DNA from 2 places in the Arthrobacter sp. TJ-58 genome. Region 1 is predicted to be linked to the other one. Evidence: riboswitches for the same ligand, from Rfam matches in the RefSeq annotation. Region 1 holds a riboswitch; the other holds the start of a gene.
The links. Region 1 has a riboswitch for cyclic di-AMP ahead of AC4D2W_RS14835 (NlpC/P60 family protein). Riboswitches for the same ligand answer to the same signal wherever they lie in the genome.

Region 1 (3,330 bases):
CAAACTGTGGGTAGCGTTTTCTAGCGGACGTGGATGTACACGCCGCCCGAGCCCAGCTCTGCGGGAGCCACAACAGTGGAATTACCGTTGAATCCACCGTGGATGGCCTGGCCGTTTCCAACGTAAACAGCAATGTGGGCCATGCCCATGCCGCCGTCGGCGTAGTAGATCAGGTCGCCGGGAACCGCCTGGGAGGCGCTGACCGTAGTTCCCAGAGACAGGTAACCGGCGGGCCAGTCATGGAAGCTGATGCCGGCGGCAGCCAGTGAGTTGGTCACCAGCATGGTGCAGTCCTGTGACACGCCCAGCTGCGCATAGGCAGCGGCGGCGATGGTCGCAGCAGTGCCGGAGGAAGCAGCCGGAGCCGCTTCCGGCGCCGGGGCCGGGGCCGCCGCCGGAGCGGAAACAAAACCTGCCGGTTCCATGGCCGGAGCAGCTTCTTCCGTCAGCACTGCCTGGGCAGGTGCCTGGGCAGGAGCCTCGGCCGGCAGCGGCTGCGCTGCCGGCGCTGCCTGGGGCTCGGTTGCCTGCGGCTGCGCAGCAACAGGCTGCACTTCCTCAGACGGAGCTTCCTCAGGCTGCACTTCCGGGGCCAGAATGACGCCGGCCACGGCCGGACGGTCAAAGCTCACCACGGCGGTTGCGGGAACCATCAGCTGCGTAGACGCCGCCAGATCCAACGTGCTGGTTTCCGCGCTGCGGACCACGTCGGAACCTGTTGCGTTGGCCGCAACGCCGGTGCCCAGAACCAGGCCTGATGCGGCAACCACCACAGCGGCCTGACGCCCAAAGGTTCCGGCGTTGGCGGACACTGCCTGCGCAAGCGTGCTCAGCGCAGCGGTACGTGCTGCGGGCGCCCGGTGACGGGCGCGCTCAGTTGTAGATGTCATGCGGGTGCAATCTCCGTTATCTGCAACAGGGCTTAGCTGACGCGGACGAAGCTTGCGCCGCCGAGGTAGGACAGCGGGTGCAGCACGGTGTTCATACCGTCGAAGCCGCCGCTGATGACCTGGCCGTTGCCCACGTAGATGGCTACGTGGCCGGAGGTGATGACGAGGTCGCCGGGCTCGGGCGAGCCAACAACCGAGCCGAAGGCGTAGAACTGTGCGGGGGCGAGGTCGCCCACCGACTTGCCGACGGAGCGCAGTGCATTCTCCACCATGGCGGTGCAGTCCTGAGCAACGCCGAGCTGTGCGTAGGCCGAAGCAACGAGTGCTGCACCGACGCCGCTGGTTACCGGAGCCGGTGCGGGGGCCGGAGCCTGAACCGGTGCGGGAGCTGCAGCGGCGGGTGCCGGGGCAGCAGCCTGGGCCTGAGCCGGCGTGTTGGCCGCGGGGGCCCAGTTGGCAGTGGTGGCTGCCAGCGGTGCGGAAGCCTGCTGCGTCTGAGCGGCAACTGCCTGCTCAGCCTGAACAGCCTGCTCGGCCTGAACTGCAGCGGCCTGCTCAGCCTGAACAGCTGCCTGTTCCTGAGCAGCGGCTTCAGCGGCGGCAGCCGCTTCTTCTGCTGCGATGCGGGCGCGGTAGTCCGCTCCGGAAACGGAGGAGACGGGCTGCATGGTGGCCAGCTCAAACGGTGCCTGTGCGGAGACAGAAACAGCGCCGGTTGAAGTTACGACACTGAGCGGGGTGGCTTCGAGTACCTGGCGGTCGGTGCTGGGGGCTGCCTGGGCGGGAAGGCCTGCAGCGAGGACGAGGCCTGAAGCGGCGACGACGACGGCGGCCTGGCGGCCGATGGTTCCAACATTGGAGGTGACGGCCCGGGACAGTGCTGAAACGGGGCTCGACTGGACTGCGGACGCGCGACGGCGGCCGTGAGCTACTGATGACACAAGTTTGCCTCTCCCAATGCCTACGAGGTGAGCTGTCGGATTCGGATGGGAGTCACCCGGCTGCGTGGGCGGTAAGGCCCATGCAACTTAACCCCTAGGGTTTCTTTCGAAACCCGAATGTGGTTCCCCCGCCTCTGCCATGCGATGTTGCGAACGGACCTCAAACAGTGGCAGAGCTCGGCGATCTGTTCGAGGGTGCCCGACCTTTGGCCGATCAAGCACGAGGATGACCCTACAACAACATTTGTCGAATGTCACGTTCAGGTCACGAAATGGTTATCCTGCGGTCACAGCCAACCGAGCGGGTCAACGACCTCGCCGTTGACCATCACTTCAAAGTGAAGGTGGCAGCCCGTTGAGGCCCCTGTGGTGCCGCTGGCCCCCACCAGGGCGCCGCGCTCCACCTTGTCCCCCACGGCCACAGCTAGGCTGGACATGTGGTTGTACGTGGTTTCCACGCCGTTGCCGTGATCAACCACCACGCGGTTTCCGCCGCCGAAGTCGTGCCAGCCCGAGAAGGTTACGGTGCCGGCTGCGGCAGCCGTGACATCCGTGCCGCAGGCAGCGGCAAAGTCCTGGCCGCGGTGCAGCTCGTCTGCGGCACCGGTGATGGGGCTGACGCGGTAGCCAAAGCCGGACGTCTGAACGAGCTCCGAGGCCAGCGGTCGGGCAAGAGCGCCCGCGGATGCACCGGCGGAAATCTCCGCACCGGACGCCACAGCCACGTGGTGGAGCTTTGCTTCCGGGTCAAACCGGCTGCTCAGGGCGGGCCGGTCAAAGTTAACGGCCGCTGCGGGATCCGCTGAAACTACCGGCGCTTCCACGGCGACAGGCTGCATTTCCTGGGCTGGTTCGCTCACGGCTGCGGTGGTGGGGACCGCAGCAGTAAGGATCATGCCCGAGGCTGCTGCGGTGATGGCGACTTTTTGTGCGGCACCGCCGATGGAGCGGTTTCTGGATTCTGCTCGGCGGCGGCCGGATCTGGGGCCGTTGTCCGGGCGTGGAGCGGGGGCCGGGGCAGACGCGCGGCGCCTGCCCGGGGCAGCATGCTTCGACAAGGTATACCTCTCTCATATGCCTGCGAAGTTAGCTGTCGGATTCGAGTGGAGAAACTCGGCCCCGCATTCAGCGACGGGCCGCACCGTCGATGCGGGGGCAGTGCTGATGCTGGAGGCTTCACCCCAAGGCAGCTCAAGCTGCCGGTGATGGGTCCTCCGCCCCTGCCTGAACTATGTAATTCCGGGCCAGTGGCAGGGTTCGGCGTAAGGCCCGGATAACGGTGTTATTTCAACGTCAGTAAGTCACTATAGGTGAAGATGCCCAAAAGAGACCATTTCGTTATCCGAGTGTGGATACAAACACGTGGGCAGCCACCTCTGGAGGAAGTTCCAGGGCGCCTTCGATTCCGGGAACGCGCACAGAAATGTAGCCCGCCACCACTTCGGCACTGATCTCCGCTCCGGGGCGCAAACCGGCCTCATCGAACTGGCAGAGCAGTT
Region 2 (3,330 bases), on a different contig from region 1:
TGAGCTGCATGACGGAGCGCAGAACCGGCTGGTGGGAGTGGTGATGATGCTCGGGCTGGCGCAGCGGGCGGCGGAGACCAATCCGGCTGCCGCAATGCCTTTTATCGGGCGTGCCCAGGACGCCGCCACCGAAGCCCTGGCCGGTCTGCGGGAAGCGGTGCACGACATTTATCCGCCGGTCCTGGATGAGCTGGGCCTGGGCGGAGCGGCATCTGCACTGACCAGCAGGTCCCCCATCAGCTGTTCGCTGGACGTGCAGGGACTGCAGCGTGCTCCCGCAGCGGTGGAATCCGCCGCCTACTTTGTCCTGGCCGAAGCCCTGACCAACGCCGCGAAACATTCCGACGCCTCGCACATCGAAGTGCTCCTGCGCACAGAAACCGCACCGCGCGAGGATGTGCTGGTGGTCCGGGTGAACGACGACGGGCGCGGCGGCGCTGCCGTTGCGGGTGCCGGCGATCCGGCGGCCGGGTCCGGCACCGGCCTGGCCGGAATTGCCCGCCGCGCCGCAGCCTTTGGCGGCACGTTGTATCTGACCAGTCCGCCCGGCGGGCCAACCGAACTAAGGGTGGAGCTTCCATGCGCCTTCTGATCGCCGAAGATGATGCTCTGCTGCGCGCCGGGCTTGAGCTGCTGCTGCAGGGCGAGGGATTTGAGGTGGTTGGCTCCGCGGACAATGCCGAGGACCTGCTGGCAGGCTTTGAACCCGGCAGTGCCGACGGCGCCGTCCTTGATGTGCGGATGCCGCCGACCTTCACCAACGAGGGGCTGCGCGCTGCCCTGGAACTTCGCTCGCGGGTGCCGGACTTTCCGGTCCTTGTCCTGTCCGCTTATGTTGAGGACCGGTACGCAAGCCGGCTGCTGGCCTCCGGCGCCCAGGGTGTGGGCTACCTCTTAAAGGAACGCGTGGGCAAAGTGGGCGATTTTGTCGAGGGCCTGCGCCGGGTCCTGGCCGGCGGAACCGTCATGGATCCGGAGGTCATCGCCCAGCTGTTCAGCCGGCGCAGCACCCGTGACCCCATCCGGTCGCTGACTCCCCGCGAGTTTGAAGTGCTGGGGCTGGTGGCCGAGGGCCTGGGCAACACCGCCATTGCCCGGACCATCTCCGTATCCGAGACAGCGGTCAGCAAGCACATCGGCAACATCTTCGCGAAACTGGGCCTCTCGCCGTCGGACAGCGGCCACCGCCGCGTACTGGCCACGTTGGCGTATCTGCGGACTTAGCCGTACCTGCGGACCCAGGCGTATCCGGGGACCTAAACGGCACTAAATCCCCGTGCTGACGCGGGTTCGGGAACCTCCTGTGCCGGCACCCACAGGCCACTCCAGAGGTGCCACTCACGCCTCCGTGCGAGCTTCGTTACTAAATAGTTACCATCCCGTAACCGTCTTGTACGGTAGTACTCATGCCGTTATCTGAAGCGGCTCCCTTGACTTGTTACCTAGCTCTGCCGCTGGTCAAGGTCCACAGATTTCACACTTCGGCAGAGGCGGGGGAACCACTTACGGGTTCCTTATGAATCCTTGGGGTTAAGTCAGCCGAGGTTTCTTCGGCGGACCGGATGACTCCCATCCGCATCCGACAGCTCACCTCGCAGGTATCGGGAGAGGTAACTTATTTTGTTGAACAATACTCGTGGAACCCACAGCGCCGACAACACCGGACTGTGGACTGCACTTGCAAACGCCACCACCGGCAAGGCCCGCACCATCGGCACCGCAGCAGCTGTCCTGGCAGCAGGCTCCGGCCTGGTCCTCAGCATGGCCGGCCCCGCTTCGGCAGGCGTCGTCGCCAACGACTCGACCGAGTCCTACACCGCCCCTGCTGCTGTAGCCGCTCCGGCTGCTCCGGTAGCTCCCGCAGCTGCTCCGGTTGAGGCTCCTGCCCCCGCCGCAGCATCCACCCACGTGGTCCAGTCCGGCGACACCCTGAGCGCCATCGCCAGCACCTACGCCGTCACCCTTGACGACATCCTGGCGCTGAACGGCCTTTCGCTGGATTCCATCATCTACCCCGGCGATGTCATCACGTACGCCGGCGGCGCTGCTGTTGAAGCTGCTTACGCCGCACCGGCTGCAGTGTCCTACGATGCTCCTGCAGCAGTGTCCTATGACGCTCCCGCTGCAGCCTCCTACGCCGCTCCGGTGGAAGAGACCGCCGCCGTGGCCGACTTCAGCACCTTCAGCACGCAGGCTTCCTCCGTGACGCCGGCTGCCGCTCCCGCTGCTAGCGGCACCAACGCCATCATGCTCAGCTCCGCATACGCCCAGATGGGTGCCGTCCAGGACTGCACCATTCTGGTTGAGGTTGCCCTCCGGGCAGCCGGCCACTCGGTTGGCGACCTGGCTCCCGCGCAGCTTGCTGCTTACGGAACCCCGGTTTCCGACCCCCAGCCGGGCGACATCGCCTACTACGCCGACGGCGGCATGGGCGTTGCCCACATCGCCATCTACGTAGGCAACGGCCAGGCCATCCACAGCGGATGGGGCGGCAACCAGACTGTGCTGCAGAGCGCCAACGTTGGTTCCGGCGCCGTGTACTACCGCGTAGCGTAATCACGCACTAGCTCCCATCGGAGCGCGGGAAGCGAACGGACCTGCAATCTGATGGATTCATAAAAAGGAACGCCCGGCCAGCTGGCCGGGCGTTCCTTTTTGCCGTTGAGCGTTTACTTTGACGTGCGCGGATGTGCGCGCAGTGTCAGGTCCGCCGGAAGTCAGGCTTCCGGACCGGTCTGGCCGTCCTGCTGTTCCGGGCTGTCCTGCTGTTCCTGGGAGTCCGGGGCATCCTGCTGTTCCTGGGAGTCCGGGGCGTCAGAGTGATGCCGGCCGCCGTGGCCGTGCCCGGGACCGTCTTCGATCATGCCGTCGCGGGCAGGCCCGTCGCCGTCGCCGCGGACATCTCCGTCATCGTCGCGCACCTTGCGGTCGCCGTCGTTCCTGCCCTGATCCGGCGCGGATTCCCCGTCTGAGTTCTCCTCCTGGGTGTCCGGGTCTGTCTCAGTTCCCTGATCCGTCTTGTCCTTATCCGCCTTGTCTGGCTTGTCTGCCTTGTCCTTCTCTGCCTTGTCGCCGCCGCCGTCGCGCTCGTGCCGCGTCTCGGCGTCGGACTCAGACTCCGATTCGGACTCCTGGCCCTGCTGCTCCTGCTGCTGTTCAGTCACAGAGGCCTGTTCCGAATCCGCAGTTGTGTCGGCCGTGGCCATACCGGCAAAAAAGGAGCCGACCAACAGGACCAGACCGCCAACTACGCCCAGGATCCATCCCAGCGGGCCCCTGGCCTTGTCCCGAAATGCCATCGTTTCATGCACCTTTCGAAGAGTGGATGTG

Region 2: it holds a riboswitch for cyclic di-AMP, as region 1 does, so the genes downstream of both, AC4D2W_RS02435 (LysM peptidoglycan-binding domain-containing protein) here and AC4D2W_RS14835 (NlpC/P60 family protein) in region 1, are expected to answer to the same signal.

The regions. Positions count from the first base shown of each region.
Region 1 covers NZ_JBZCNM010000005.1:67,850-71,179, reverse strand. Annotated here, with positions in the region: gene AC4D2W_RS14840 (NlpC/P60 family protein) at 21-890, opposite strand; gene AC4D2W_RS14835 (NlpC/P60 family protein) at 923-1,831, opposite strand; cyclic di-AMP (ydaO/yuaA leader) riboswitch at 1,835-2,000, opposite strand; gene AC4D2W_RS14830 (M23 family metallopeptidase) at 2,119-2,727, opposite strand; cyclic di-AMP (ydaO/yuaA leader) riboswitch at 2,892-3,104, opposite strand; gene AC4D2W_RS14825 (iron-dependent transcriptional repressor DtxR) at 3,170-3,330, opposite strand, start outside.
Region 2 covers NZ_JBZCNM010000001.1:514,654-517,983, reverse strand. Annotated here, with positions in the region: gene AC4D2W_RS02445 (sensor histidine kinase) at 1-592, shown strand, start outside; gene AC4D2W_RS02440 (response regulator) at 580-1,224, shown strand; cyclic di-AMP (ydaO/yuaA leader) riboswitch at 1,463-1,615, shown strand; gene AC4D2W_RS02435 (LysM peptidoglycan-binding domain-containing protein) at 1,624-2,556, shown strand; gene AC4D2W_RS02430 (hypothetical protein) at 2,718-3,299, opposite strand.